Regions from separate parts of the Caldalkalibacillus thermarum genome, predicted to be linked through region 1. Evidence: riboswitches for the same ligand, from Rfam matches in the RefSeq annotation. Region 1 holds a riboswitch; each other region holds the start of a gene.
What was found. Region 1 has a riboswitch for thiamine pyrophosphate ahead of thiC (phosphomethylpyrimidine synthase ThiC). Riboswitches for the same ligand answer to the same signal wherever they lie in the genome.
Positions count from the first base shown of each region.

Region 2: another riboswitch for thiamine pyrophosphate. It lies ahead of thiT (energy-coupled thiamine transporter ThiT); the one in region 1 lies ahead of thiC (phosphomethylpyrimidine synthase ThiC).
Region 3: another riboswitch for thiamine pyrophosphate. It lies ahead of thiE (thiamine phosphate synthase); the one in region 1 lies ahead of thiC (phosphomethylpyrimidine synthase ThiC).
Region 4: another riboswitch for thiamine pyrophosphate. It lies ahead of tenA (thiaminase II); the one in region 1 lies ahead of thiC (phosphomethylpyrimidine synthase ThiC).

Region 1 covers NZ_BMKZ01000023.1:815-8,634, reverse strand. The annotation lists gene motA (flagellar motor stator protein MotA) at 1-36, shown strand, start outside; gene motB (flagellar motor protein MotB) at 29-787, shown strand; gene IEW48_RS10100 (hypothetical protein) at 908-1,123, shown strand; gene thiC (phosphomethylpyrimidine synthase ThiC) at 1,148-2,920, opposite strand; TPP riboswitch at 3,112-3,225, opposite strand; gene uvrA (excinuclease ABC subunit UvrA) at 3,349-6,210, opposite strand; gene uvrB (excinuclease ABC subunit UvrB) at 6,216-7,820, opposite strand, start outside.
Region 2 covers NZ_BMKZ01000018.1:14,973-22,792, reverse strand. The annotation lists gene IEW48_RS08770 (transglycosylase domain-containing protein) at 32-2,110, opposite strand; gene speE (polyamine aminopropyltransferase) at 2,274-3,101, shown strand; gene speB (agmatinase) at 3,186-4,058, shown strand; TPP riboswitch at 4,180-4,284, shown strand; gene thiT (energy-coupled thiamine transporter ThiT) at 4,419-4,967, shown strand; gene IEW48_RS08750 (YwiB family protein) at 4,972-5,457, shown strand; gene cls (cardiolipin synthase) at 5,535-6,905, opposite strand; gene IEW48_RS08740 (SprT-like domain-containing protein) at 6,975-7,535, opposite strand; gene IEW48_RS08735 (1-aminocyclopropane-1-carboxylate deaminase/D-cysteine desulfhydrase) at 7,694-7,820, shown strand, end outside.
Region 3 covers NZ_BMKZ01000011.1:291-8,110, reverse strand. The annotation lists gene nfsA (oxygen-insensitive NADPH nitroreductase) at 1-740, shown strand, start outside; gene htpX (protease HtpX) at 922-1,812, shown strand; gene yfkAB (radical SAM/CxCxxxxC motif protein YfkAB) at 1,954-3,126, opposite strand; TPP riboswitch at 3,245-3,335, shown strand; gene thiE (thiamine phosphate synthase) at 3,401-4,027, shown strand; gene thiS (sulfur carrier protein ThiS) at 4,088-4,288, shown strand; gene IEW48_RS05870 (thiazole synthase) at 4,292-5,098, shown strand; gene thiO (glycine oxidase ThiO) at 5,113-6,288, shown strand; gene thiD (bifunctional hydroxymethylpyrimidine kinase/phosphomethylpyrimidine kinase) at 6,373-7,194, shown strand; gene IEW48_RS05855 (hypothetical protein) at 7,271-7,543, shown strand; gene IEW48_RS05850 (AbgT family transporter) at 7,606-7,820, opposite strand, start outside.
Region 4 covers NZ_BMKZ01000010.1:32,160-39,979, forward strand. The annotation lists gene selA (L-seryl-tRNA(Sec) selenium transferase) at 1-1,358, shown strand, start outside; gene IEW48_RS05575 (glycerol-3-phosphate acyltransferase) at 1,415-1,702, opposite strand; gene IEW48_RS05580 (UDP-N-acetylmuramoyl-tripeptide--D-alanyl-D-alanine ligase) at 1,817-3,169, shown strand; gene IEW48_RS05585 (D-alanine--D-alanine ligase) at 3,240-4,313, opposite strand; gene tenA (thiaminase II) at 4,640-5,314, opposite strand; TPP riboswitch at 5,680-5,781, opposite strand; gene IEW48_RS05595 (N-acetyldiaminopimelate deacetylase) at 5,886-7,034, opposite strand; gene dapD (2,3,4,5-tetrahydropyridine-2,6-dicarboxylate N-acetyltransferase) at 7,136-7,820, opposite strand, start outside.

The DNA of each region.
Region 1 (7,820 bases):
ACCGCCGTGCAAGAAGGGGAAGAGCTGGATGCGTAGATATAAAAAGCGCACTGATGAGGAGCATATAAACGAAACATGGTTAATCCCCTATGCGGATATGCTGACCTTGCTGTTAGCCCTGTTTATTATCCTCTATGCTTCCAGCACGCTGGATGCACAAAAACTGGAGCGCATTATTCAAACCTTTACCACAGCGTTTCAAGGGGGACAACCCGTGCTGCAATCTCCAGCCGTAACACCTGATGAAACAACGGAAGGAACAAACGATGAACAAGATGAAGAGGAAAGCCCTCAAGAAGAGCCAGGATCAGGCTTTAGAGAGAGGGAAATGGAGGAGTTGCGCCGTCTTCAGGAACGGATCAACACCTATATCAAGCAGCGTAACCTGCAACTGAGTCTTAAAACGGAGCTGACCGAAGCAGGGCTGATCATCACGATCCTGGACCATGCCCTTTTTGATTCGGGCAGCGCCGTCGTCAAACCGGATGCGGTCAAGCTGGCCCGGGAAATTTCTAATTTGCTGGTCTCAGATCCTCCCCGGCATATCGAGGTTTCCGGACACACCGATAATGTGCCCATTCACAACAGCCACTTCCGCTCCAACTGGGACCTCAGTGCCATGCGGGCCATTAATTTTCTAAAGATTATCCTGGAAAATGAGAACTTATCCCCTGAATACTTCAGTGTGCGCGGGTACGGCGAGTACAAACCAGTGGCCACGAACGACACAGCGGAAGGGCGCCAGCAAAACAGGCGGGTGGAAGTGCTGATTTTACCTAACTACTAGGCCTGCTGAGATAAAATGTTCATTTAGTTTTTCTTGGATAATTTGTCCCCACTCGTCATAGATATGGAACAAGCACTGATGACTTACCCAAATTCAACGATGGCGAAAGAGGGACTTTTTATGGAGTTGTTTGCATGGCTGCCCTCCCTTATTTTGTTCGGGGGATGCATCTACGTCATTTATCTGTTGTTGATGAAGGTGGTGCTTGTCCGCCGAATGGATTGCCAGGTTTGCTTATATTCTTTTAACTCTCCCTTGGGCAAGGTGAAGGTGGTTTGCCCTCATTGCGGTGCCCAATATATTATCCGCAAAGACAAAACTGTAAAGGGGCCTTAAGCGGCCCCTTCATTTGCCACACGGTTATTTGTAAAGCTGGCTGCCCTCCTTCTTAAATTCCTCCGCTTTTTCTTTTAAGCCTTTTTGAACGGCTGCTTCTATCTCCAAACCTTTTGTTTGGGCATATTCTCGGAGTTCGTGAGTGATTTTCATACTGCAAAACTTGGGGCCGCACATGGAACAGAAATGGGCGGTCTTGGCCCCTTCGGCGGGAAGGGTTTCATCATGATAGGCCCTGGCCCGTTCCGGATCAAGAGACAAGTTAAACTGGTCATTCCACCGAAATTCAAAACGTGCCTTCGACAGTGCATCATCCCTTTTGCGGGCATTGGGATGGCCTTTGGCCAAGTCAGCGGCATGAGCTGCAATTTTATAAGCGATGACCCCTTCACGCACATCATGCTTATTAGGCAAACCAAGGTGCTCTTTAGGGGTGACATAACACAGCATTGACGTTCCATGCCAGCCGATGACGGCTGCACCGATCGCAGAGGTAATATGATCGTAACCGGGAGCAATGTCGGTGGTCAGCGGACCTAAAGTATAGAATGGTGCTTCATGGCAGATCTCCATCTGTTTGTCCACATTTTCTTTCAGCAAATGCAGGGGCACATGGCCCGGACCTTCCACCATCACCTGGACATCATATTCCCAGGCTATTTTGGTTAACTCACCCAACGTTTCCAATTCGGCAAACTGGGCTTCATCGTTGGCATCCGCAATAGATCCGGGACGCAGTCCATCACCTAAAGAAACGGCGATATCATACTGATTCAGGATCTGACAGATCTCTTCAAAATGGGTATACAAAAAGTTTTCTTCGTGATGGGCCAGACACCACGCAGCCATAATGGAACCGCCCCGGGAAACGATGCCGGTCACTCTGCCCGCTGTTAATGGAATATATCTTAACAATACACCGGCATGGATCGTAAAATAATCTACCCCCTGTTCAGCCTGTTCAATCAGCGTATCCCGGTATATCTCCCATGTCAGATCTTCTGGCTTGCCGTTTACTTTTTCCAACGCTTGATAGATGGGTACTGTACCCACAGGAACAGGTGAATTGCGGATAATCCACTCCCGGGTCGTATGTATGTCTTTCCCGGTAGATAAATCCATAATCGTGTCTGCTCCCCAACGGATCGCCCAGGTCATTTTTTCCACTTCTTCAGCGACAGAGGAGGTGACGGACGAGTTGCCAATATTGGCGTTTACTTTAACATGAAAATGGCGGCCAATGATCATGGGTTCACTCTCAGGATGATTAATATTGACTGGAATAATCGCCCGGCCACGGGCAACTTCATCCCGGACAAATTCTGGAGAAACCCCTTCACGCAAGGCCACAAACTCCATTTCTGGCGTTATGATTCCCTGCCGGGCATAATAGCGTTGTGTAACCACTTTCCCTTTCTTGGCCCTGAGCGGTTTTCTGGCCGAACTTTGCGGAAGGTCACTGAACGGCCTGCCTTCACTCGAACGATATCCATTATCTTCAGGCTTTACTTTCCGGCCTTCGTATTCTTCCACGTCCCCTCTCTCCAAAATCCATTTTCTCCGCAGTGGAGGAAGCCCTTTCCTGAAATCGACTTGCTGTTCTGGATCCGTATAAGGCCCGCTTGTATCATACACTCTGAGAGGAGGATTTTTTTCTTCTCCCTCCGGCTTCAGTGTCGGTGATTGTTCAATTTCGCGCATAGGTACTTTAATATCTGGTCTGGAGCCTTGCACATACACTTTACGACTGCCCGGAGATGATGGAATCGAAACTTGTGGTTGAACATCATTCCCCATAAATAAAACCTCCTTAATTTAATGTGGTAAAGGAGGACATGATCCGGGTCAGTGAAGCTGAGCTACAGCACATAAGTTAATGGCAGCCATCGTTTAAAGCGCTTTGCAGCAAACTTAAAAGCCAGATCCTGGATATGGACCTGGCTTTCATGCGGCCGGATTGGCACAGGCAGCCAACACTGCCAACGTACTGTACCCGTTGTTTACTTCCCCACGCTGGTATTACCCAGATCAGGTCCAAAGGGTTAAGGAACTTCATCGCGTTCCTTTCTCAGCCTGGCTCACAGGCACCCCCAGTAATACTATTAGATTTTACACAAGTTAATATATCATAAAAAGTGTGGCAATTCAACCTGTTAAATATCCGTGTGATACCTAATCAGGCATCACACGGATAAACGGTGACAGCGGTTTATGGAACTTTATAGTCATACCTTGACGGTTTCTTGCTGTTTCATGCGCCGACGGTCCCGTTCCAAAATGGGCCCCAGATACTGGCCGGTATAAGAACGCTTGACCTGGCAGATTTCTTCCGGGGTGCCTGTGGCGACAATCTCACCGCCTCCGTCCCCTCCCTCAGGTCCAAGGTCAATTATATAATCGGCCACTTTGATCACATCCAGATGGTGCTCGATGACCAGCACCGTGTCCCCATTGTCCACCAGCCGCTTCAGCACTTCCAACAGGCGGCGGATGTCCTCGATGTGCAAACCTGTGGTCGGCTCATCCAGAATGTACAGGGTGCGCCCGGTGCTGCGGCGGTGCAGTTCGGAAGCCAGCTTCACCCGCTGGGCTTCCCCTCCGGACAACGTGGTGGCCGGCTGGCCCAGGCGCATATAGCCCAAGCCGACATCTTGCAAGGTTTGCAGCTTGCGCTTGATGCGGGGGATGTTCTGGAAAAAGTCAAGGGCTTCTTCCACGGTCATGTTCAGCACATCGGCAATCGTTTTCCCCTTATAGGTGACCTCCAGGGTTTCCCGGTTATAGCGTTTGCCCTTGCACACTTCACAAGGCACATACACATCGGGTAAAAAGTGCATCTCAATCTTAATGATCCCGTCTCCCCGGCATGCTTCACAGCGCCCACCTTTGACATTGAAGCTGAAACGGCCCTTTTTGTAGCCTCTCATCTTTGCTTCCGTGGTCTGGGCAAATACTTCCCGGATATCATCAAACACGCCTGTGTAGGTGGCCGGATTGGACCGGGGGGTCCGCCCAATGGGTGACTGGTCAATATTGACCACTTTATCCAGATGTTCCGTGCCTTTGATCTCCTCATGTTCTCCGGGTTTGACTTTGGAGCGGTAGTATTGCCGCATGAGCGCCTTGAGCAAAATTTCATTCACCAGTGTGCTTTTGCCTGATCCAGAAACCCCGGTGACACACGTGAACACGCCCAAGGGGATTTTGACGTTTACATTTTTCAGGTTGTTTTCCCGGGCCCCGATAATCTCCAGCCATTTGCCATTGGGCTGGCGCCGCTGGGCTGGGAGGGGAATAAATTTTTTCCCGCTGAGATATTGTCCGGTAAGGGAGTTGGGATTATTCATCACCTCTTCCGGCGTGCCCTGGGCCACCACCCGTCCCCCATGGGCACCAGCACCCGGACCAATATCGATTAAATGATCGGCCGCCAGCATAGTATCCTCATCGTGCTCCACGACCAGCAAAGTATTGCCCAAATCACGCATCTGTTCCAAGGTGCGGATCAAGCGGTCATTGTCCCGCTGGTGCAAACCGATGGAAGGTTCATCCAGCACATAGAGGACCCCCGTCAGCTTCGATCCAATCTGGGTGGCCAGGCGGATACGCTGAGCCTCTCCTCCGCTTAAGGTGCCGGCCGAGCGGTTCAGGGTTAAATAATCAAGGCCCACATCAATCAGGAATCCCAGCCGCTCCTCAATCTCGCGCAAAATGAGCTGGGCAATCTTTTGTTCTTTCTCCGTCAAGGTCAAAGATGCAAAAAACTGCTTGGCTTCTGCCACGGAGAGGCGTGTCACATAATCAATGTTTTTGCCATTGATGGTGACGGCCAACGCCTCGGGCCGCAGGCGGGCTCCCTGGCACTTGGGACAAGCCTTGTGGCTCATGTAGGCTTCAAGCTGTTCGCGGACATAGTCTGACCCTGTCTCCTTGTAACGGCGCTCCACATGAGGAATGACACCTTCAAAGGGGACATGTTGTTCCCGGATCTGGCCCAATTCATTCTCATAGCGGAAGTAGAAACGTTCTCCTTTGCTGCCGTACAGCAGCAAGTCTTGTTGACCTTGGGGCAGCTCCCCAAAGGGGGTATCACGGTCAATGCCAAAATGGTCACAGACGCAGGCTAACAGCTGTTCGTAATAGGGGGAACTTGAGCCTTCCCAAGGGGCAAGCGCCCCTTCGTTAATGGACAGGTTGGGATCAGGAATGACCAGGTCCGGATCTACTTCCAGGCGGCTGCCCAGGCCGTCACAGTAGGGGCAAGCCCCATAAGGACTGTTAAATGAAAACAGCCGCGGCGCCAATTCCTCGATGCTGAAGCCGCATTCGGGACAAGCCAGGTTAGAGCTGAACAGCAACTCTTCCTGACCGATCACATCAACCAGCACCTTGCCATCGGCAATGTCCAGCGCCGTTTCAATGGAGTCGGCCAAACGGGAGGTGATGCCATCCTTGAGGATAATGCGGTCCACGACAACTTCAATGGTATGCTTTTTGTTTTTCTCCAGTTTGATCTCTTCGGCCAGATCACGCACCTCGCCGTCAATTCTGACCCGCACAAAGCCTTGCTTGGCAATCTGTTCCAGCAACTTGGCATGTTCACCCTTGCGCCCGCGAACCACCGGAGCCAATATTTGCAGCTTGGTCCGCTCGGGATACTCCAGGATGCGGTCCACCATCTGCTCCACCGTCTGGGAAGTAATTTCAATCCCGTGGGTGGGACAGTGGGGGCGCCCGATGCGGGCAAACAGCAGGCGGAGATAATCATAAATTTCTGTCACTGTTCCTACTGTGGAACGGGGGTTCTTGCTGGTCGTTTTCTGATCAATGGAAATGGCCGGGGACAAACCTTCAATGGCATCCACATCCGGCTTATCCATTTGTCCCAAAAATTGGCGGGCATAGGCGGAGAGGGATTCCACATAACGCCGCTGCCCCTCCGCATAAATCGTATCAAAGGCCAAGGACGATTTGCCCGATCCGGACAATCCGGTCAACACCACAAACTGGTTGCGGGGAATCGTCACATCAATATTTTTCAAGTTGTGCACCCGGGCTCCTTTGACAGAGATGAATCGGTTGCTCATGCTCATCATCCTTCCAGTTCCGCTTTCAATTCCAAGATGAGATCGCGCAACTCCGCTGCCCGTTCAAAATTTAACTCCTTGGCAGCTGCTTTCATTTCTTTTTCCAGCTTCTTGATCAAATCTTCCTTCTCTTTGCGCGACAGTTTGTCTACATCGGGTGTGGCACGGTACGCTTCTTTATCTTCGATCACCTTGGTGGCTTCGATCACATCGTAGACCGGTTTGACAATGGTTTTGGGGGTGATGCCGTGCTTTTCATTATAAGCTTGCTGGATTTGGCGGCGCCGCTTGGTCTCTTCTATCGCCGCCCGCATCGACTCGGTCACGTGATCAGCATACATAATGACATGACCATTGGCATTGCGGGCAGCACGGCCAATGGTCTGGATCAGGGAACGTTCCGAACGGAGGAAGCCTTCTTTATCGGCATCCAAAATGGCCACGAGAGACACTTCCGGGATATCCAGCCCCTCTCTCAACAAGTTAATGCCGACCAGGACATCAAACACTCCCAAACGCAGTTCCCGGATAATGTGCATGCGCTCCAAGGTCTTTATCTCCGAGTGCAGATAACGCACCTTGATGCCGATCTCTTTCAGGTAGTCGGTTAAGTCTTCCGCCATTTTCTTGGTCAAGGTAGTGACCAGCACCCGCTCATTCTTTTTGACCCGCTCCTGAATCTCCCCGACCAGATCGTCAATCTGTCCCTTGATCGGACGCACATCAATGGTGGGATCAAGCAGGCCGGTGGGACGGATGATCTGTTCCACCACTTGGGGCGTATGCTCCAGTTCATAGGGACCAGGTGTCGCGGACACATACAGCACCTGGTTGATACGCTGTTCAAACTCCTCAAAGCGCAAGGGACGGTTGTCAGCAGCTGATGGCAAGCGGAAGCCGTGTTCAATCAGCACCTTTTTGCGGGCGTAGTCACCGTTGAACATCCCTCTGATCTGGGGAATGGTCACATGGGATTCATCAATGACGATCAGGAAATCATCGGGGAAATAATCGAGCAAGGTATAAGGCGGCGCCCCTGCCGGACGGCCGGTCAGGTGTCTGGAATAGTTTTCGATTCCAGAGCAAAAGCCCATTTCAGACAGCATTTCCAGATCGTAGCGGGTGCGCTGCTCCAAGCGCTGGGCTTCTAATAATTTTCCTTGCCCCCTCAATTCTTGCAAACGCTCTTCCAGCTCAGCCTCAATGCTTTTAATGGCCCGCTTCATCTTCTCCTCGCGGGTGACATAGTGGGAAGCAGGAAAAATCGCCACATGCTGCCGTTCGCCTACCAGTTCACCAGTTAAGACATCTATTTCCGTGATGCGCTCAATCTCGTCACCAAAAAATTCCACCCGGATCGCCTGTTCATCCCGTGAAGCCGGGAAAATTTCCAGCACATCCCCGCGCACCCGGAATGTACCGCGGTGAAAGTTGACATCGTTGCGCACATACTGGATATCCACCAGCTTGCGCAACACTTCGTCCCGGTCTTTTTCCATGCCTACCCGGAGGGAAAGCACCAAATCACGGTACTCTTCCGGCGAACCTAAACCGTAGATGCAGGACACACTGGAGACAATAATCACATCGCGCCGCTCCAACAGGGCACT
Region 2 (7,820 bases), on a different contig from region 1:
CTTTTGGCGTGGATGAGGGGATACCGCATAGTTAAGATTGGGGAAGTTCATGGCCGTTTGGCTTTGTCCACCATTGTTTTAAGTGCTGCCAGAAGGAAGCAGCTTCATCCACTTGGACCGCCTCAGGGACAGTATCTTCATGGGGCAAGTGCTCCGTACAGATCTCTACTGGTTCTGTTCCTTTCTTAAAATACAACAACCGTTTGACCGGACAGTGCTCAGTGGCGAGCAACCCGTTTTCCGGATTAATATAGGCGCCGACGACCCCGTCCGGAACCGGAAATAAGGCAGGGGGCTGACCGGCCAAGGCTCCTTCCAGAAAGTGAGCCCAAATGGTGGCCGCCAGGCGTCCGTCATTATTGTGGTTGATCAGGCGGTTTTGATCGTATCCCACCCAGACACCCGCTGCCAGTTGGGGCGTAAAACCGATCATCCAGGCATCGGTGTCGGTGGAGCCCGTTTTCCCTGCTGCGGGCCGGTTTAAAACGGAAGCGACCCGGTAAGCCGTTCCCCCTTCTGCAAAGACGTGCTCCAACATGCGGTTAAGAATGAAGGTGTTGTTGGGTTCCAGGATGGACTCAAGGCGGGGGTGTTCCTCAACCAGGACGTTGCCGTTCCGGTCTTCAATGCGGGTAATGGCCAGTGGTTCGGCCTGCACACCCTGATTGGCAAAAGCCGAATAGCCTTTGACCATTTCCAGCAAGGTGACGTTTTGAGCCCCCAAAGCCAGGGAGGGCAGGGGTTGAAAAGTGCGTTCAAAACCGAATTGGTGCAAGGTGTGGACGAAGTTTTCTTCACCCACATGCATAATCGTCTTCACGGCATAGATGTTATCCGAACGGGCAATGGCTTGTTCCAGCGTGATATAGTCATTGGCATAACGGTCATTGAAATTGCGGGGAGTATAGGTGGCCCGTCCGTTGTCGTAGGTGAAGGTGGTCGGTTCGCTTTTCATCAGCGTGACTGGTGTAAAGCCGTGTTCCAACGCCATATAATACAAAAAAGGTTTGATGGAGGACCCGGGCTGGCGTTCAGCCAGCACCCGGTTAAACTGGGACTGGCCATAATTCCGCCCTCCCACCATGGCCTTAATGTACCCGGTGCGAGGGTCAATCGCTAAGAGAGCCCCTTGCAAAGGCCGGTCAGCGGGCAAATGCCTCTCCAACAAGTTTTCGGCCAAACGCTGCATATCGGCATCAAGGGTGGTGTAGATACGCAACCCGCCATGGTCAAAGACGTCTTCAGTGATGCCATAACGCTCCAGGGTCTGCTGGCGGACGAAATCCCGGAAGTAGGGGGCCAGGTTGGCATCCTGGCGGTGTTTTTCGGGGGAGATAAGGGTGAGCGGTGCAGCCAGCGCTTCCTCCCGTTCGGCTGCCGTGATATAGCCCTGTTCCTCCATCAGGTGCAATATCAGCTCTTGCCGTGACTTGGCATTAGCGTAGTTTAGCAAAGGAGAATAATAACGCGGCCCCTTGGGAATGCCGGCCAACAGGGCGCTTTCAGCCAGAGTCAATTCCCTGGCTGACTTGCCGAAATACAGATTGGCCGCCGCTTCTACTCCGTAGGCGGAATGCCCAAAATAGATTTGGTTTAAATAGTGTTCCAAAATGTCTGTTTTAGACAGATGCAGTTCCAACTGAATGGTGTACAAGGCCTCTTTTAACTTTCGTTCCCATGTTTTGCTGTGGTCCAGGTACAAATTGCGGGCCAGCTGCTGGGTGATGGTACTGGCTCCTTCCACATAGGAACGGTTGCGGATATTGGCCACAATGGCCCCTGCGATGCGTTTGAGGTCAAAGCCAAAGTGTTGATAGAAGCGTTGATCTTCCACTGCAATAAAGGCTTGCAGCAAGTAGGGGGGCAGTTCCTCAATGGGAATGAACGTCCGGTTTTGACCTTCATGAATGTGGTCAATGATGTCTCCGTCGGCAGAGTAAATGACTGTTGTTTCCTGCATCTGGAACGGGGGTAAGGGCTGTGAGCGCAAATATAACAAACTAAACAGCAGAATAGAAGATAAACACAAGGTCATCATAAATGTAAACAGGAGCACCCTGGTCAGCCATTTCAGAAAACGGATCAACCATGATTCATGGATCACTTCCATCTTTCAAAACCCCCCTTTGTTGCAGCATTTAAATGTAAAAGTTGCTGCTAACAGTATGGGGAAGATCAAACGGTTTTATACTGAAATATACTTGCATTTTTAATAAGGTTGGCTATAATTGGCTTGTTAGCTTCAGAGCAAAAATGCAAGGGGTGAACATCGAATGGAATTGTGGTTTACTGAACTGCAGACTAAAGCACACGGCATTACGACCAAAGTGAAGCAAACCTTGCACAGTGAACAGACGAAATATCAAAAACTTGATGTGATAGAGACGGAAGAGTTTGGCACCATGCTCGTATTAGACGGGATGGTGATGACAACCGATAAAGACGAATTTGTTTACCATGAAATGATGAGCCACGTGCCGCTCTTCACCCATCCCCGGCCCAAAAAAGTGCTGGTTGTAGGAGGAGGGGACGGGGGAACCATCCGTGAGGTATTGAAACACCCGAGTGTCGAAAAAACTGTTTTGGTTGAGATAGACGGGCAAGTGATTGAGTACTCTAAAAAGTTTCTGCCCAACATTGCTGGAGAACTGGATAACCCCCGGGTTGAGGTGCTGGTGGATGACGGATTTATGCACATCCACCAGCATCGCAACGAATATGACGTGATCCTCGTTGATTCCACCGAGCCGGTTGGCCCGGCAACCAAGTTATTTGAAAGGGGATTTTACCGAGGTATTTTTGAGGCCTTAACGGATGAGGGCTTGTTCGTCGCCCAGACAGACAATCCTTGGTTTCACGGAGACTTAATCCGCAAGGTGTTTGCCGATGTGAAGGAAATCTTCCCCATTACGCGCTTGTATACCTGTAACATTCCCACCTATCCCAGCGGTTTGTGGACCTTTACCATCGGTTCCAAACAACATGACCCTCTCAAGGCCAGTTTGCCTGAGCAGTTGGCATTTGAGACAAGGTATTACACGCCGGAAGTGCATAAAGCGGCGTTCGCCTTGCCTAAATTTGTTAAAGATTTGACTGAGTAAGCTTTCATATTGGTGCGCCAGTTTAAGCTGCTGGTATTGAAAAAGGTCCTCAAAGAGCCACAGCAGGAAATGGAGGAGGTTGCTATGCGTTTTGATGAAGCCTATTCGGGGCAGGTGTTCATCGCCAGCCATCCCCATTATGAGGAAAGCGAGGCGGTGATCTATGGCATGCCCATGGATTTCACAGTCAGCTTCCGGCCGGGATCCCGGTTTGGACCGGCCCGCATTAGGGAAGTGTCCATTGGGCTGGAAGAGTACAGCCCCTATTTGGACCGTCATCTTGAAGAAGTCCGTTATTTTGATGCGGGAGATATTCCACTGCCCTTCGGCAATCCGGGCCGCAGCTTAAAACTGATTGCAGAATTTGTGCGCAAGGTGCTGGCCGATGGCAAATTTCCTTTGGGCCTTGGGGGTGAGCACCTGGTCACTTGGCCCATCATTCAAGAAGTCAAGCGCCGGTTTGAGGATGTTTATCTCATCCATATTGATGCCCATGCCGATTTGCGGGAGGAGTACGAAGGAGAACCGCTCTCTCACGCGACGCCCATTAAGAAAGCATGCCAGCTGTTGGGGCCGGAGCGGGTCTATTCGTTCGGCATCCGCTCGGGAACCAGAGAAGAGTTTAAGTATGGGCGTGAGTCCGGTATGCATTTTTACCCCTTTGAAGTGGCCCAGCCGTTAAAAAAAGCGTTACCCTCACTGGCCGGTAAAAAGGTTTACGTGACCATTGATATTGACGTCCTTGATCCTGCTTTTGCCCCTGGCACAGGCACAGCCGAAGCGGGAGGCATCAGCTCGGCTGAACTGTTGGAAGCGATCCATCTTTTGGCCAAAGCGGATGTTGAGATCGTGGGGGCGGACCTGGTGGAGGTGGCACCCGTGTATGATCCAACGGAGAAAACGCAAATTGTGGCTGCCAAGCTGGTGCGGGAGATGCTGTTGGGCTGGGTAAAATAATGGGTTGCCATAATGCCTTTAAAGGTAACAGGTTAAAAAAATATGTTTGTACTAGGGATTAATCATATTTGCCACTCATTCTTATGTTATAATAGAGGCAAACATCCCATAGATGTTGACCGTGTTCCACTAGGGGTGCCCAGAGGCGGGCTGAGAGGGGCGGCGGCCCCAACCCTTTGAACCTGATCTAGGTCATGCTAGCGGAGGAAAGTGGAACAGAAGTGGTCTTTCAGGTTGTCGAACTGGCCACAATTGGCACAACGGATCCTGGGACAATCTGATTAAGGATACATTTCTGTTTCTGCCACTCCTCCGGGAGTGGTTTTTATTATTGTCAAACTTTACATGGAGGGAAGCATGATGGAACGGCAACGCCTGCTTGTTTTGATCGAAACGGCGATGATGGCTGCTGTGGCTTATGTCTTCAGTTTTATAAAATTAGGGGCGTTATGGGCCTATGGGGGCTCCATTTCACTGGTAATGGTGCCTATCTTTGTCTTGGCTTTGCGCCGGGGAGTGGCCGCTGGTTTGACCGCCGGGCTCGTTGTGGGGCTGATCAAAGCGTTGGTGGGTGGTTACGTGGTTCATCCCGTGCAGTTGGTGCTGGATTACCCCTTGGCTTTTGCCCTGTTGGGAACAGCAGGACTGTTCGCCCTTAATAAGGCCCACACACCAGGAAAAATGATAGGCCTGGCCACAACGGGGATTGTGCTGGCCTCAGGGTTGCGTTTCTTGAGCCATTTTGTCTCCGGGGTGGTTTGGTTTGGGGCCTATGCCCCGGAAGGGATGCCTGTCGCCATCTATTCTGCTTTGTATAACTTGTCTTACTTACTGCCGGAAATGATCATCAGCCTGTTGATTGTCATTTTCTTGATCAAGATGCGTCCCCAACTCTTGCAGGTCAGGTGATCAGATGAGTCCAACGGTTGAAAAACAACCTGTCAAGCTGCATATTCATGCCCAGAGGTTTGAACACGGCCAACCGGTGGATGAAGAGATCCAGCACTTAAAGGGAACCTTGTACCGCAAAGGAGAAATATACTATCTCAAGTTTAGGGAGCAAACAGAAGACGGCCCCATAGACAACACGTTGAAGATTGAGCAGGATAGAGTTACGGTCATCCGTCATGGCGCGGTCCGCATGAACCATGAATACCGGCTTAACAGTACCACACAAGGGATCTATCACACACCCTATGGGGCGTTGAACATGGAGACCCATACGACGGCTTATCGGTTTCAACCGTTGGGCACAACCTTGCCCCTGGGCTCCGAGAACTCAACCAACTTAAACCACTGTCGAGAAGACCGTTGCGGGGAACTGCACTGGGCCTATCATTTGTCCCTTAACGGCAATCAAGTAGGGGACATTCGCTTTACAGTGACACTGAAAGCCTAAAAGGAGAACGGCTTTTTCCTGGTCTGTCCAGGAGAAAGCCGTTTCTTAATGTCTGGCTCCTTTCGGGCAGTTGTGTTTTAGAGCCAAGGTGCCATTAACAATGACAACTGTGTCGCTGTCCTGATCCACCATGGCTGCTGAAACAGTTGTTCCGCTTTCAGCTGCCGGCAGTCCTGCAAATCTTGCTTAAAGATCGCCTCTACTTGGCGGTATACGTGACGGTCGTAGATAAATAACCCTGCTTCAAAGTCAAAATGAAAGCTGCGCCTGTCCAGGTTGACACTGCCGATATTGGCAATATAATCGTCCACCAAAGCCATTTTGGCGTGGTAAAAGCCTTTGTGGTACAGATAGATTTCTACACCGGCCGGCAGCAATTGTTTATGAAAGTGGAAGGAGGCATAGTGGACGAAAGGGTTGTCTGTCCGTTTAGGCACGATCAGTTTCACTTCGACCCCTCTTTTCCTGGCCGCGTTCAGAGCCTCGATGATCTCCTGATCGGGGACAAAGTAAGGGGTGCCCAGCCAAATCCGCTTTTTGGCCTTGTGGATGGCGATAAGATAACTGTCCTTGGCTATGGGACGGGTCATATCCGGTCCGCTGGGTACGACCTGGGCCAGGATGGTTTGTTGATCCCGCTGATGGGTTTCCTGACGGGTAAAGGTGGGGAAATACTGATCGTTTTCCTCCAACATCTCTCCAGTGGTGTAGTACCAGTCTGTGGCAAAAATACGCTGCATGAGCAGTACACTTTCCCCTTCGATTAACACGTGAACATCCCGCCAAAAGCCTGTGTTGGGATCCCGGTGTAAATACTCATCCCCTACATTCAATCCCCCCGTAAAGGCTACCTTGCCATCAATCACCACAATCTTGCGGTGATTGCGGAAGTGCATGTACGGCAAAAAGCGCAGCCGGGGAGGGGCAAACACCCCGCACTGGATGCCTTGCTTTTGCAACGCCTTAAACCTTTCCCCCCCAATCAGGGTATGGCTGCCCACCCCGTCAACCAGGAGGCGGATCTCAACCCCTTCCTGTACTTTTTGCTCCAGTTTCTCAAACAATTGATTAGAGATATGATCATCCTGAACCGTGTAAAAAAGAATATGTACATGATGCTGTGCTTTGTCTATTTCCTCAAACAGAGCGGGAAACAACGCTTCCCCGTTATTCAGAATGCGCAAGCGGTCATTTTGGGTGAGGGGAAAATCTGTGTTTCCTTGGATAAAACGGAGCACCTCGGTGTGGGGCTCAAGTTTAAAGCGTTGTTCCGCTTCCTGAACCGAAAGGCGTTCGTTCAGATTGTGTCTGACCCGCTGGAACAAGCGCTGGTCTGCCTGCGCCTTTTTTTGAAACTGCCGCCGCAAGTAAACATGCTGTCCCGCGACATAGGCCACAGCTAGGACAGCCAGGCCGGTCACAATCAACACGATTATCAATAAGGTCAACAGGGATCATCTCCTTTTTGCCTTCCAAGCATGTGTATCTTATAGTATTGGAGATGATCAACGAAAATATCACTCCGGCAGACGAACTTTGCTGTTTTTCAAGATGTGTCCGTCATAGCGAAACTCACCCAGCCAGGTTTCTGCTTTTAGAATAGGAGCCCGGCAGCATATACTGCGGTAATGGCCAACATTAATCCTCCGGCGTAAGCCGAGGTATCCTCCGCAGCGTTGGCAATACAGTTTGTATGCTTTTTGGGGCAGCTGAACGCGCTGGGTGGAGATCGCTCCTACACGTCTTAACTCCTGTTCAAAAACAGGATGGTGGTCATGATAGGGCCGTCCTTCAATAAACAAATGGTAATGGCATAACTCATGCAGCAAAACGGCCACAAAAATCTCCCTGTCGATCCAGTGGGCAGCGTACTTGCTGATTTCAATTTTAAGCGGTGTCCGCTGCCCGTTTTGTTCGGTGTACAGGAAGCGGCCCATGGTTTTTGTCAGGCGGCCGTTCCAGGTGACAGGAATCTGGCATGGCTTTCCCCAAAAGTGAAGGGAAAGTTTGTTAGCCAGTCTCTTTAGTTTTTGGGGATCGGTATCAATCGTACGCTCGGGATTGGGGTGTCTGGCCATCTTAAGCGTGTCCTTTCCATTTGTGTTCATTCTCTAGTTATGACCACTTGGAACTGTTATTGCGCAGGACGACCAGGCACTGTATCATCAAAAATGTAATGCTTTTCACCAGTAAACCAGCATGTGGCTGGCCAACATGTGCACAGGAGGTCCGTCAAATGATCAAGCCTTTGGCTTTAAGCCACTGCCCAACACCCCTCCATCGCCTGGAGCGGTTAAGTGAAGTGCTGGGAGTGGAAATCTGGATCAAGCGGGATGATTTGACCGGGTCCATCGTGACGGGAG
Region 3 (7,820 bases), on a different contig from region 1:
GCGTTGTCCAATTACTACAAGGACATCGTTCCATTCGCAAGTTTACCGAGGAGAAAATCCCTGCCGCAACGATTAGTGAAATTATTCGCTGTGCCCAGATGGCTTCAACTTCCAGTCACTTACAAGCTTACTCTATTATTGGGGTGACAGAGCAGTCCCTCAAGCAAAAATTGGCTGAGTATGCTGGCAATCAAACTTATGTGGAAACATGTTCCCACTTTCTTGTTTTTTGCGCTGACCTCCATCGCTTAGATTACGTAACAAGGGCCCAAGGTGTGGATGTGACGGAAACGCTGGAAACAACTGAAAAATTTATTGTCGCTACGGTGGATGCAGCGCTTGCCGCCCAAAATGCTGCAGTAGCTGCTGAGGCCCATGGACTGGGGATTGTCTATATTGGAGGCATCCGTAACAACCCTGATAAGGTTGCAGATTTGTTGGGATTACCCGATAAAGTGTATCCCGTTTTTGGAATGTGTCTGGGTTATCCGGATCAAGATCCGGAAGTGAAACCTCGCCTTCCCCAATCCTGTGTCTATTTTGAAAACCGTTATCCAGATTTACATTCGTTAGCTGATGAACTGAAACAGTATGACCAAGAGGTCAAACAATACTATCTGCAGCGGACGAAAGGCAAACGTCAGGACACCTGGACAGATATGGTGGTCAAAACACTCTCTACTCCTTCCCGCACCCATATGAAATCGTTTTTGAAGGAACAAGGATTTCCATTAAAGTAAATGGAGTTGATTAATAAGCAGGCCGGATGATAGGGAGACCTGCTTTTGAATCAGAAGAATATGTAGACCGAGGTAAAAAAGTGACAAATCTGTGAACGTCAACGTATTTTCGGCAAAGGCTGCTGTAGAGAGGGTATAATGATGTGGGAACGAGAAACAACATTGGGATAGGGGGATGAGAATGGCTCGTCGTATTTTTTTCTTTATCTTAACTAACATTATGGTGTTATTAACCATCGGTATCGTTCTATCTCTTCTTTCTGTTTTGACAGGTTTTGAATGGTATCTGGCAGATGGACAGATTAATCTGGTCTCCCTGCTCATTTTCAGTGCGGTTGTTGGTTTTACAGGCGCCCTGATGTCTTTGGCCATGTCCCGTTGGATGGCTAAGAAAATGATGGGTGTCCGGGTTTTAGATCCTGATCAGCCCCTTTCTCCCCGTGAGCGCATGATTGTGGAGAAAGTGCACCGCTTGTCCAGGGCGGCAGGATTGACCCATATGCCTGAAGTGGGTGTCTATCAGTCTCCTGAAGTAAACGCTTTTGCTACCGGTCCGACCAAGAAGCGGTCACTGGTTGCTGTTTCTACAGGCCTTTTGGAAACCATGGATGATGAAGCGGTAGAAGGGGTGCTGGCTCACGAGGTGGCCCATATCGCCAACGGTGATATGGTCACTATGACCCTGCTGCAAGGAGTCATTAACACTTTTGTCGTCTTCTTCTCCCGGATTATTGCTTTTGCCGCTTCCCGCTTGGTGAAAGAAGACTTGCAACCCATTGTTCACTTTGTAGCGATTATCGTGTTTCAGCTCCTGTTCTCTATTCTGGGCAGCATCGTGGTTATGGCTTACTCCCGTCACCGGGAGTTCCACGCTGACCGTGGCGGGGCTGATTTGGCTGGCAAAGACAAAATGGTACATGCCTTGCGGTGCTTAAAAGCCTACGTCAACAGGGTTGACAACAGCCAGCAAGCGTTGCAGACCCTTAAAATCAACAATCAGCGTAGCTGGTTTAAGCTGTTTGCTTCCCACCCTGACTTGGATGAGCGCATTCGCCGTTTGGAAGCAAAATAATGAAGCAAAAACGCAGATTCTAGCAAGTGAAAATCCGAATTTTTCCCCTAAAAACACTTAAACGAGCCGAGAAACTGATATCTCGGCTCGTTTTAGTTCATGCCTTTTTCTATTCTAAGCGGAGAAGGATATTTGATTTGTTTAATCACTGCTTTTCTTCAAATTAATGCCGTGTCGGTTGCGGAAGTCAACCCCTTGGTAATAGGTATGGGTAACGAGAAGATTGGGACCGTTGCACTGGGCTTGGGGACAACAGCATTTCATAGGCTTGAAGGCTGGGTGCTCTTGCCAGCGTTCAAAACAGGTGGTCAAGGAGTCCTGTTCGATATGACCAAGAGGACCGACGTCTCCAAAGTCAGTAACGGTTACTTCGCCGGTAAAAATGTTGCAGTTTAAACGGTTGTGGCCATCGGGATCATTGCGAACGGTTGTATTCGGGGTGTTGTATATGCGTTTGATTAAAACCAGGTCTGCTTCGTTTTGACTGCACGCGTAGAAAGGAAGGGTGCCAAACAGGATCCACAAGTCCGGGTCTCGTTCATCTAGCAGACGATGGTAAGTTTCTCTCAATTCATCCAAGGTAAGCACCTGCATGTTCCGGGCAAAGTCACTGGGATACAAGGGGTGCACTTCGTGGCGCTGGCAGCCCATCTCTTTAATAAGATAGTGAATCTGTCCTATTTTATCCCGGGTAAAGGGAGTTAATAAAGATTCTGCCGAGACAAACACCCCTGCTTGAGCTAAGGCTTTGGTATTATCCACTAACCGCTGGAACGTTTTTTCGGCCTGGGCAAATGAGACTTGGTGCATGTGACGGGCATAGGCAATGTGATAAAAATCCTCCGCATCCCTGTAATTGTAGGAGATATGCAGCACATCCACATAAGGCAAAACCGATTCATAGCGGGACAGATCAAGGGTTAAGTTGGAGTTGATCTGAGTCTGGGCGCCTCTCTCTTTGGCGTAGCGCAGCAGAGGAACAATGTATTCAGCAATGATTTCCTTATTGTACATCGGCTCTCCGCCAGTGATGCTAAGTGTATCCAACAGTTCTACTTCGTCCAAACGTTTAAGTAACAACGACAGGGGGATGCGTGTTTCGGATTCTTTCACAGTTAGCACATCGCCAACGGCGCAGTGTTCACAACGCAAATTACACAGGTTGGTTACGGTAAACTCTACACTGGTCAGCCTGTTTGTCCCCAGCTCGTTGCGGCGAAACAAGGATTCCCAGGGATCAATATGCCGTTCATCAGGAAGCAGAGATTCTCTGTTAACGGGCTGTATCACCTGTTTCTCAGCTTGTTTGAGCATGCTGACTCCTCCTTTATTATTCTCCTTTATTTAACGACACCTTCGCGCTTTCGTCAACGATTGATTGACATAACTCCTAACTAAAGGTATGGTTAAAGTAAAAGGGAATATGAATGGTGCAATCGACTAGGGGTGCCTGTTTGGGCTGAGAGAGACCCTTATTACCTGATCTGGGTAATGCCAGCGCAGGGAAGTCGAATCCGGTGCTAAAGAACCTGATTCCACTTTCTTGCGTGCAGAAAGTGGTTTTTCTATTTTAAAGGGGGGTTCGGTCATGAAGGATTTTTCCTTATACGTCATTACAGGGGAACAGTTTTATCCGCATCGACATTATCTGGAGGTCATTGAAGAGGCTATTCAGGGTGGTGCCGATATGGTTCAATTGCGGGAAAAGAAGAAAACCAAGAGAGAGCTGTTAGACATGGCCCGTCAACTGAAAGCTTTATGTGACCGGTATAAGGTTCCCTTCATTGTCAACGATCATGTCGACATTGCACTGGCCGTTGATGCAGACGGGGTTCATTTAGGACAAGATGATTTGCCGCTGGAAGAGGCCCGCAAAATTTTGGGCCCCGATAAAATCATCGGCATTTCCACCCACAATCTGGAGGAAGCTAAACGGGCGGAAGAAGGAGGTGCCGATTATATTGGAGTTGGCCCCGTCTTTCCCACCAACACCAAAGAAGATGTGGTCGATCCCGTTGGTCTGGAGTACGTGCGGCAAGTGGTGGAACATATTCGCATTCCTTTTGTCGCTATTGGGGGCATCAAGCTCCACAATGTGGATCAGGTGCTGAAGGCAGGGGCCAAGCGCATCTCTATTGTCAGCGCTATTGTTGGTGCTGAAAATGTAAAAGAGGCAGCCCGCGCTTTTGCCCGCAAATTAGAAACGGTCCGGTAAACCTATCCATCAACAGACAGTGCTCAAATTAACGGACAGCGGTGCAAAGGAAGTGAAAGCATGAAAACGTTAATCGTCAACGGAAAAGAGACTCAGGTGGAGTGTGAAACGCTTGAAGAGCTTATCGAACATTATCAGTTAAATAAGCAACATGTGGTTGCCGAAGTAGACGGCCATATCGTGGACCGCTCAATGTGGGGGCAATATCAATTGGAGCCCGGGTCCAAAGTGGAGCTGGTTCACTTTGTAGGGGGAGGTTAAATGATGACGGCCAAAGCATCAAGGGAATCTATGTTGCGCAATGATCCGCTGGTGATTGCCGGGAAAACCTTACATTCCCGTTTTTTCCTGGGCACGGGACGTTTCCCTAATCCATATGTCCAAATTGAAGCGATTAAAGCCTCGGGAGCTGAGGTACTCACCTTTGCTATTCGCAGGGTTAACTTAGAACATCCGGATGAAGATGCCATCTTGCAACATTTAGAAGGGATGTCATTTACCTATTTGCCCAATACCAGCGGAGCCAAAACAGCTGAAGAAGCGGTGCGGATTGCCCGCTTGGCAAAGGCCTCAGGATTGTCGGACTGGATTAAAGTGGAGATTAGCGCCAACGAAAAAACCTTGCTTCCCGACCCGGTGGAGACACTTAGAGCGACGGAGCAGCTGGTGAAAGAAGGCTTCGTGGTGTTGCCATACACATCTGATGATCCGATTCTGTGTAAGCGGTTGGAAGAAGCGGGGGCGGCTGCCGTTATGCCTGGGGGTGCACCGATTGGAACGGGACTGGGTATATTGAACCCTTATAACTTGGGCCTGATTATTGAGGAAGCCAACGTGCCCGTCATTGTCGATGCTGGGTTAGGTTCGGCTGCTGATGTGGCCCAAGCTATGGAACTGGGCGCCGATGCTGTACTGATGAATACACCAGTAGCCAAAGCCAAGGATCCGGTTCGGATGGCCCGGGCCATGAAGCTGGCCATTGAAGCAGGCCGCTTGGCTTATCTGGCTGGACGGATTCCCAAGAAAAAATATGCAACGGCCAGCAGCCCCCAAAACTTTATTCTTAAATAAGAGAGTGGTTAATGATGGGTATCTTAACAACAACCAGACAAAGGGAAAGCTTATCATTTCCGGCCAGGCCCGCAGTGCCGCACAGCCCGCTCACCATTGTAGGCGGAGGTATTATTGGGCTGAGCATTGCTTTTGAGTGTGCCAAGCGCGGATTAAAGGTTATCGTATTAGAAAAAACAGCATGCGGGGGACAAGCGACAGGAGCTGCTGCCGGGATGCTGGCCCCTTATTCAGAAATCGGGGAAGATCCGGACGATTTTTTTACCCTGTGCCACCACAGTTTAAAGCTGTACCCTGACTGGCAACAAGAAGTGCGGACTGTCTCGGGACTAGCTTTTGAATATACTCGGTCTGGCAGTTTGTATCTGGCTTTTCATGAGGCGGATGAATTAGCCTTAAAGAGCCGGTTGGAATGGCAAAAAGAATGGGGAGTACAGGCCGAGATTGTCCGTGGCCAAGCGTTGCGCAACCTGGAACCCCACTTGACCCAGGAAGCAGTTGCCGCTTTATATTATCCCGATGAACACCATGTCTACACCCCTGATTTTGTCCAGGCGTTATTGGCAGCCTGCGAGAAAATGGGCGTTCATATTGTACAACACGCGGGGGAAGTGCGGTTCAAAGAGGTAACTGCAGATGGCTTGCTGCTTGAGACCGGGGAGAAGGGGTGTTTCAGCACAGATCAATGTGTTTTGGCCAGCGGGGCTTGGACCTCCTTTTTTGAAGAACCATTGCAACTTCGGCTGCCCATTTTCCCTATCCGCGGCCAGATTTGTGCTTATGAGCAAGGACAGGAAGAGATCAAACACATTATTTTCTCCAGCCAGGGCTATGTGTTATCCAAGGGCAACGGCACCATCGTCTGTGGGGCCTCTGAAGATATTGCCGGCTTTGACACTTCCACGACGGAGAAAGGAATTAGCCGGCTGGTCAAATGGAGCCGTTACCTGTTTCCATTTCTGAAGGATAAAGAGCCGTTTCACTGCTGGGCTGGTTTGCGTCCCGCCACCCAGGATGGCTATCCGCTTCTGGGCCGGTTACGCCATCAGCCTAACGTGATTCTGGCCAGCGGTCATTATCGGAACGGCATTTTGTTAAGTCCAGTAACAGCCAAGGTGGTTGCTGATATAATAGAAGGCCGCCAGCCTGCTGTCAATCTTAAGATGTTCGATCCATTGCGCTTTCAGTAGAGAAGAGTCACGTAAAAAAGGATTGTTTGAGAAGAAACAGGTGCGTTGGAAAATGAGTATGAAGCTGTGAAAGGATGTGTAATGATGGTTTATCGTGTTCTCACAATTGCCGGATCTGACAGTGGCGGAGGTGCAGGTATACAGGCTGACTTGAAAACCTTTCAGGAATTAGGGACTTATGGCATGAGTGTCATTACCGCTTTAACGGCCCAAAACACGCTGGGCGTGCATGGCGTGTATCCCCAAACCGTGCAAGCGGTCGAAGCCCAGCTGGAAGCCGTACTCAGTGACATCGGAGTTGATGCTGTTAAAACCGGTATGCTGTTTAGTGCCGAAATTATCGAGGCTGTCGCCCAGCAATTAAAGGCTTACCAGGTGAACAACATTGTCGTTGATCCGGTTATGGTGGCCAAAGGCGGGCAACCATTGCTCCAACAGGAAGCGATTGAGGCGTTGCGCACGGCCCTTGTTCCACTGGCCACTGTGATTACCCCCAATATTCCCGAGGCGGAAGTGCTCATCGGTCAAAAAGGCATTCAATCGCTGCAAGACATGGAGGAGGCTGCCCGCGCCATTCAAAGTCTGGGGGTTCAGTATGTCATTTTAAAAGGTGGCCATCTGGAGGATGAAGAATCGGTCGATGTGGTCTATGACGGACAATCCGTCACCTACTTACGGGCCAACCGGGTCAAGACCAAACATACCCACGGAACAGGTTGCACCTTTGCCGCCGCCATTGCTGCTGGTCTGGCCAAAGGCCAGCCGGTATTGGAAGCAGCGAGGGTAGCTAAAGATTTTGTGACCTGTGCCATTGAGCATGCCTTAGAAATCGGCCAGGGAATTGGGCCGACGCATCACGGTGCTTATCGTCAAGTCCATGGTCAATCAGGGTCTGTTCACCATTGAGCTGGATCATTCTGTTGTTTTATTTATAGCAGATGACATAGAGATGGAAAAAAGAGGGTGATAAGGGGGACGAGAGATGGCAACGTTAATGGATCTGTTAGAAGAAAAATACGGCCAGCAGTTACGATTTGAAGAAGGGCGGGTCGCTTGGGATAAAACGCTGTTGTTAACCCTGAGAAAACTGGGTTATGATTTGAAACTGGAAGACTACGCCACACGGGTGATTTTATACAAAGGAGACCAGCGGTTGGGGGAAATCGACTACAAAGTGATCACCATTGAGGACGATGAGGAAATGAATGACGCCTATGAAGTATTGTTGCTGGATTTGTCGCCGTTCAAGGTTTAAAAATGAAAGCAGCCGCACGGGCTGCTTCTTTAATATTGGCAAGTATTTTTCCTAGATGTGCTTTATCGGGTGTAATAAAGGGGAGAGCCAGGACCAAGATCGATGCCCAACAACATCCAGATGATCAGCATGATCGTCCAGATGATGCTGAAGGCAATGGCATAGGGCAGCATGGTGGCAATGAGGGTCCCAATTCCAACTTTTTTATCGTATTTTTGGGCAAAAGCGATCACAATGGCAAAATAGGGCATCAATGGCGAAATGATATTGGTGGTTG
Region 4 (7,820 bases), on a different contig from region 1:
ACTTGCTGGCCTTGCCTGAGGTAGAGCGGCTAAACGAAGGGCAGGTGCTGGATCAACAGACACTGACACATCTTTGTCAAAAAAGTGTAGAACAGGTGCGAAAGCAAATATTAACAACGGAGCCACCAGCAGATTTTCCTGTCATGCAAGAGATCCTGTACACTCTGGCACAAAACATCAAAGCGTTGCTCCACTCTCCGTTAAAACCGGTCATCAACGGAACCGGAGTGGTGCTGCATACCAATTTAGGACGGGCAAAATTAAGCAAAGCAGCCCGGCTGGCTCTATCGGAAGTGGCCACCTACTATTCTAGCTTAGAGTTTAATTTAACGGAAGGAACCCGGGGATCCCGTCACAATATTGTAGAAAAACTAATCTGCCAACTCACTGGAGCAGAAGCGGCTCTGGTATGTAACAATAACGCAGCCGCTGTTTATCTGGTTTTAAAAGAATTGGCCACAGACAAAGAGGTGATTGTCTCCAGGGGGGAACTGGTGGAGATCGGCGGTTCCTTCCGGGTATTCGAGATCATGCGTGAAAGCGGAGCCCGTTTGGTAGAAGTGGGCACAACGAACAAAACTCACCTGTATGATTATGAACGGGCCATTGGTGAACGGACAGGCTTAATTATGAAAGTACATACAAGCAATTTTGTCATTAAAGGTTTCACTGCTTCTGTGCCTGGACACGAGCTGGTTCAATTGGCCCACCAGCACAACCTGCCAGTTTTTGAAGATTTGGGCAGCGGTGTACTTTTCGATCTCCGGCCATACGGCATCGGTAATGAACCAACAGTGCAAGATGTGCTCCGTGAAGGGGTCGACCTTGTCTCTTTCAGCGGGGACAAACTTTTGGGGGGGCCCCAGGCAGGGATTATCGCCGGTAAAGCCAAGTACATTAAACGCTTGAAAAAAAATCAGCTGATGCGCTCTCTGCGTGTAGACAAGTTTACCCTTGCAGCCCTGCATGCCACGCTTAAGGCTTATCTCAATCCAGAACGGGCTAAGGAAGAAATTCCCACCTTGCGCATGATCTTGCAACCTGAAGAGAAAATTAAAGCTAAAGCGGAACAATTTATTAATCAAGTGGACACCTCGATTTTTACGGCTGAACTGGTTCAGGTGGAGTCGGAGGTGGGAGGCGGCACTCTGCCGGATGTCACCCTGCCATCGTGGGGGGTTCGCTTAAGCTCTGCCAAAGATGCTTCTGTTGCAGCTTTCAGCAAGCGGCTGCGAACTGCTCCGTTTCCGGTAGTGGGTCGTATTATAGATGATCACCTGGTTCTAGACTTCCGCACCATTGACGAAGAAGAAATCCCTATTGCCCTGAAAACATTACACGGCCAAGCACCTGCTTAAAAAACCTTCTAACATTAATTGGGATAAAAATCATTAACGTCAGTCCGCTAAACATGTCAGGCTTCATTAAAATTTTCCCGGTGTCTGAGGAGAATAAGCAGGCAAATGAGGAATGATAGCAATAAGACCAAGAGATCATGGGTTAACTTATAATAAGTGATAGGAACGATCATGCTTCCCATTATGGCAAAAAGAAACATATATTTGGCAAAAACCAGGGCAGCTCCCCAAATCAACACCAGCACAACACCAATCAACGGTTCGGTAGCCAAAAACACTCCCAAGCTGGTGGCGATGCCTTTGCCACCTGAAAAGTTACTAAAAAGCCTGCCTAATCCTACTATATTTTACGGAACATGTTCCAAAATAGAAAGAAAAAAACTCCAAAATCGGATGATGATTATATAAAATGTTAATGAACCCAAAGTGATCCAGTCTAAAAGTAAAGGGGAATCTCTATGTTGACAGTTAAAGACGTTGTGGAACTATCTGGAAGCCAGTTGCTACAGGGAGACTTGGAAGCAATAGTGGAGTTTGTCCATTTCGATTCCAGACAATTGGAAGATCACGCTCTGTTTGTGGCTTTGACAGGAGGAGCACGGGACGGGCACCAATTTATTGCTGACGCTATCCAAAAAGGCGCAACTTCCGTCCTCATCTCCCAGGACGATCCCAAGCTTCGTCAGACACACCAAGGCGTTAATTTTATTTTTAACGAAGATACACGTTCTGCCTTTCAGGCACTGGCCGCAGGGTACCGCAGGCGCTTAAGCCTCCCAGTTGTTGCCGTGACTGGCAGTAACGGCAAAACAACAACCAAAGATATGATTGCCCATCTGTTATCCGCCAAGTTTAACGTATATAAAACTTATAAGAATTTTAACAATGATTTGGGAGTTCCCTTATCGCTGTTGCATATTAAAAAACACCATGAGATAGCGGTGCTGGAACTGGGGATGAACAGGGCTGGAGAGATCGATTTCTTGGCCCGCATGACCCGGCCGAACATCAGTGTGATTACCAATGTTGGGGACGCCCACATTGAATTTTTTGGCCTGCGTGAAAAAATTGCTGAAGCCAAAGGAGAATTGTTGCCTCATACGGATCCAGATGGGTTTGTGGTCCTTAACGGTGACGATCCGTTGGTTATGAGCCAAGCCCCCCGGTATTCGGGCAAGGTGTACACTTACAGCATCAAGAAAGAAGCAGATATCTATGCCACCAACATCACCTATTCAGAACATGGCAGTTTCTTTGATTTGCATGTGGATGGCCAGTCTGTTTCCTGTTTCATGCCCATGTTTGGCGAACACAATATCTCCAACCTGCTGCCTGCCGCCTTTATCGCCTACCGGTCAGGCATAAACCTGGAGACATTGCAACAAACGATGATGTCCATTTCTGTTTCGGACATGCGCTTTCAAACGATGGACGGGCCTAACGGCAGCATCCTGATCAACGATGCCTATAACGCCAGCCCGACATCCATGAAAGTGGTCATTGACACTTTTGAGCATATCTATCCAAATCGGAAAAAAGTCGTTGTGCTCGGTGACATCTTTGAACTGGGAGACCAGTCTGACAAGCTGCATACGGAAGTGGGCGAGTATATAAAAAACAAACCGCTCACTGTGATTACGGTTGGTGAAAAATCGTCGCTGATCTCCAAAGCAGCGGGCGGGACCCATGTGTCCACTCACGAAGAAGCCGTTGAGGCGCTCAAACCGTACCTGACGCCAGAACATGTGATCCTGCTTAAAGCATCACGGGGCATGAAGCTTGAAAAAATTATCGAGTTACTGCTCTCATAAAAGCAGAAGGCCGATCCCGTCCCTCTATTCATGCTGTACGACACAGGGACAGGAATCGGCTTTTAGTTACCTATTCCAAGCTTGGGGCAATAACCCGGATCTTCTTTTTTTCCCTGAAGCGTTCAAGCCCCAGTTGAATTAATGTTTCAACTAACTCCTGATAAGAGACTCCCGTTTTTTTGAACAGCAGCGGATACATGCTGTACTCCGTGAAGCCAGGCATGGTATTGATTTCGTTCAAATATAACTGATCTTCTTTTTCATCCCAAAAGAAGTCAACCCGGGCCAGACCGGCACAATCCAAAGCAAGGAAAGCTTCTTTGGCCAGCTGGGCCATTTCGTTAGCCACCCGCTCAGGGATTTTGGCCGGAATAAATAACTCAGCTCCACCATCTTTATATTTGGATTCATAGTCATAAAACTCGGCTGTACTGACAATCTCGCCCACCGCTGATGTTTGCAACTTGTCTGCATCATTTCCCAGGACACCGATTTCCAGCTCCCGGCCATTAATAAATGCTTCCACAATCACTTTATGATCAAACGCGGCTGCCTCGGTCAGGGCTTTGACCAGCTGTTTCTCGTTTTTAGCCTTGTTGATGCCCACACTTGAGCCGAGGTTGGCCGGTTTAACAAAGACAGGATAACCCAGCTGAGCTTCAATTTCTGTACAGATGGACTCCAGCCTCTTGTCAATCTCTTGACGGGTATAGGCCAAATATTCTCCGTGAGGCAAATTGTGTAAAGCAAACATTCTTTTCATCATCACTTTATCCATTCCCAGACTGGAACCCAGCACACCTGATCCTACATAAGGGACGTCGATCATCTCCAACAAGCCCTGCAAAGTGCCGTCTTCCCCATACGGACCGTGAACGACCGGGAACACAACATCCACCGTTTCCTTCAGCTTTAACAGGTCCGGATGGCGATTAGTGGCCAATCTGAGCTCGGCAACAGCAGAAGGCGGCTTTTGTAAACTGCTCCCTTCCACCCACATGCCATCCAACTGAATATAAAGCGGAATCACTGTCCATTTATCATAATCTATGGCCTGCAAGATGGAGAAAGCGGTGCGCAATGAAACTTCATGTTCACTTGACTTTCCCCCGTAAATCAAACCCAGTACCTGTTTATCACTCATGCAGAATAACTCTCCTTTAGCCGCAATAATTATTTACATATATATGCCGATGGAGACATCATGTGCTATGATTATATCATGTTTATTCTAAGGAGAGTATTCGTTTCTGACTGGTTATTTTTCACTGTCCAGGTTGAAATAGATCTCCTCAACGGGAGGAATCTCCTCTATCAAGCCACCTTCCAGCAGCCATTCGGCCGTCCTTCCAAATCTTTGGGAGATTGAATTGTCTCCTCATCAAGGCATCTTGTGACGGGTAACTAAAACAGACATTGTCAAAGACAAGCAGCGACTGCTCTTTCTCCTGTTCAACCAGGCCTTCAGGATTAATCATCAGTCGGCCACATCTCCTTGTGATAGGCCATCTCCCAAAAGAGATACTCAAAACGGGACGTGTTTAAGAAGATCTCTTCCAGACGCTCCAGTTCCCTCTCAGGTTTGCCCTCCGCTTCTTCGTCCAATAAATCAATGGTCCATTGGGCCAATTCCCCGAACTCCTCACTGGCGTACATCTTGATCCAATCCCCATAGAATTCATGTTCACTGGCACCCGGAATCTGATTGAGTGCCTGGCCGATCTCGTGGTAGCTCCACATGCAGGGCAACAGGCTGGCCACCAGCTCTGCCAGCGTGCCGTTTTGGGCCACATGCAACATATAATGGGTATAGGCCAGAGTCGTTGGGGCTGGCTGGGCCTGTTCCAGCTCTTGTTCGGAGATGCCAAACTTTTTGGCATACTGGCGATGCAAGTCCATTTCCATATTTAAAGTGGCATCCAGCAGCCGGGCAAAACGGCCCATAGTGGCCACATCGTGAGCTTTGACCGCCCCCAAGGCGAACAACTTGGCATAGTCAATCAAATAAAGATAGTCTTGGATCATATAGAAACGAAACTTATCCTTCTCTAAACTGCCATCACCGATCCCTTGCACAAAGGGGTGCTGGTGGTTTTTCTCCCAGACAGGCTTCACTTTTTGATATAACCGCTCACTAAACTTCATCGCACTTCCTCCTTCACGTCGTTACAGATTTCGGCGTACTGCACCATTGATAAATAAACTGGACCATCACTTTGATGAATTGGATGAGCTCGTGAATATCCAAAGATTCATTCACTTTGTTCAACTGCAGCGGCGTCAATATGTCCATTTAAAATCAAGCTGTCCGACATCGATACGCCTCCTTTCCTGAAAAATAAAAACCACTCCTAGGTAGGAGTGGTCAGTCAGCATTCAGAACATTGAACCAGATCAATAAAGCGATTACCCAAACGGCCTGTTATTGAAGAGAAATCAATCACTGCATAAAACATGGATTTGCCTGTGCTTCCTTATCAGACCGTGCAGGCACAGCCGAACAAGGCGACGCTGACATGACTCCACTTCCCTACGCTAGTATTACCTAGGTCAGGTTCCAAGGGTTGAGGTTTAATACCTCTCTCAGCCTTACAGCACCCCTAGTGGAGTTCCGCAATATGCTGTTGTAGTAAGATTCTAAATTATAGGGTAGCATACTTGCTTTAAGCTGACAACCTAAAAATTAATTCATTAAACATTATTCATTTTCCTGCCCCTATTGTTCTATTGCCGCTTCATCTTGCCCACTCTTCCATGTGATATAATCGATCAGCAGCTTGATCGCCACACCAATCGCTTCTTCCTTTGGCTCAAGCCGGGCATGGTGTAAGCCGTAGGGGCTGTCTACACCCAGCCAAAACATAAATCCGGGAATGGCCTGCAGGAAGTAGCCGAAATCTTCTCCTGTCATCGCCTCTTGGCACTCGATTAACCGCACATGTTGTTGAGTGTTGACCCAGTTCATAAACTGGCGGGTTAAGGCAGGATCATTGTATACCTGACAATAATTGGCGCCATAGTCAAGGGCCGTTGAACATTCAAACCCCGCTTCAATGCCCTTAAGCAGTGCTTCGATCCGCCCTTTCACTTTATTCATCGATTGCATGGATAAGGTCCGAATCGTCCCTTCCACCCGGGCAGTTTCAGCGATAATGTTTTGTTTCTCTCCCCCGGTAATTTTTCCAATGGTAATGACAGCCGAATCAAGGGGATCAATATTGCGGGAAACCACTGACTGCAGCTGGGTAACAAAATGGCTGGCCGCCACCACCATGTCATTGGCCAGATGGGGATAAGCGGCATGCCCGCCCCGTCCGGTAAAATCGATAAACAATTCTGAGGTATTGGCAAACAAAATCCCCTCTTTGGTGGCAATGGTACCCACCGGGTAGTCAGGAGCAATATGCAGGGCGAGCATCAGATCTGGTTTCCAGGACTGAAACTCCTGACTCTCCAGCATGGGCTGGGCACCCCCTGGCCCCTCTTCTGCCGGCTGAAAAATGACCAGTACATTATCATCAACCGGTTGGCGGGCAAAATGGGTGACCAAACCGAGAGCAATGGCCATATGTACATCATGGCCGCAGGCATGCATATAACCTGGATGTTTGGACTTAAAACTATACGTCGTTTGCTCCTGAATGGGCAGTCCATCCATATCGGCCCGGTAACCAATGGTCTGCCGGGGCTGTTTACCTTTAATTTTAACTAAAACACCTGTTCTCCACGTTTTTGCCTCTAAGTGCTCCCCGGGTAATTGCCTCAAGTAATCCAGGATGTACTGCTGAGTTTTATATTCCTTAAATCCAGGTTCTGGGATTTGATGGAGATCACGCCGTATCTGAACAAATTGAGTGAGATCCATCTCTAACTACTCCTTTACGGTACCTATGATATAAATAAGGGCCTTCCCCCTCTTCAATAATAATAGGGAAGGCTGCGGTGAGTGGACATGCTCCGTTACTCTTATTTCAGTTGTCTTAATTCCTGTTTAATTTCAGTTTTTGCCCTTGTCTTCTCATCAATTTGCTTAATAATGCGGGCAGGTGTACCGGCTACGACAACATTTTCAGGGACGTCCTCAGTGACAACGGCGCCGGCCGCTACAACGGAACCTTTGCCTACACGCACTCCTTCTAGAATGACCGCATTGGCGCCAATGACCACATTATCTTCGATGACGACTGGCTTAGCTGAAGGAGGCTCAATGACACCGGCAATAACTGCTCCTGCCCCAATATGACAATTTTTTCCAATAGTCCCCCGGCCGCCGATCACTGCATTCATGTCGACCATCGTGCCCTCACCAATTACAGCACCGATATTAATGACAGCCCCCATCATAATCACAGCATTTTTACCGATCTCAACCTGGTCGCGAATAATGGCGCCGGGCTCTATCCGGGCGTGGATATGCTTTAAATCCAGCAGTGGAATGGCGGAGTTGCGGCGGTCATTTTCCACTACATAATCTTCAATTTTGTCTTTATTAGCTTCCATCGCAGCTTGGATCTCTTTCCACTCGCCAAATAAAACCCCTACATTGCCGGTGATGAAAGCTTTTGTTTTTTCACCAAAATTAATATCCTCCAGGTTTCCCTTAATATGTACCTTAACTGGGGTTGTTTTTTCACTGTTTTGGATGTAGCTG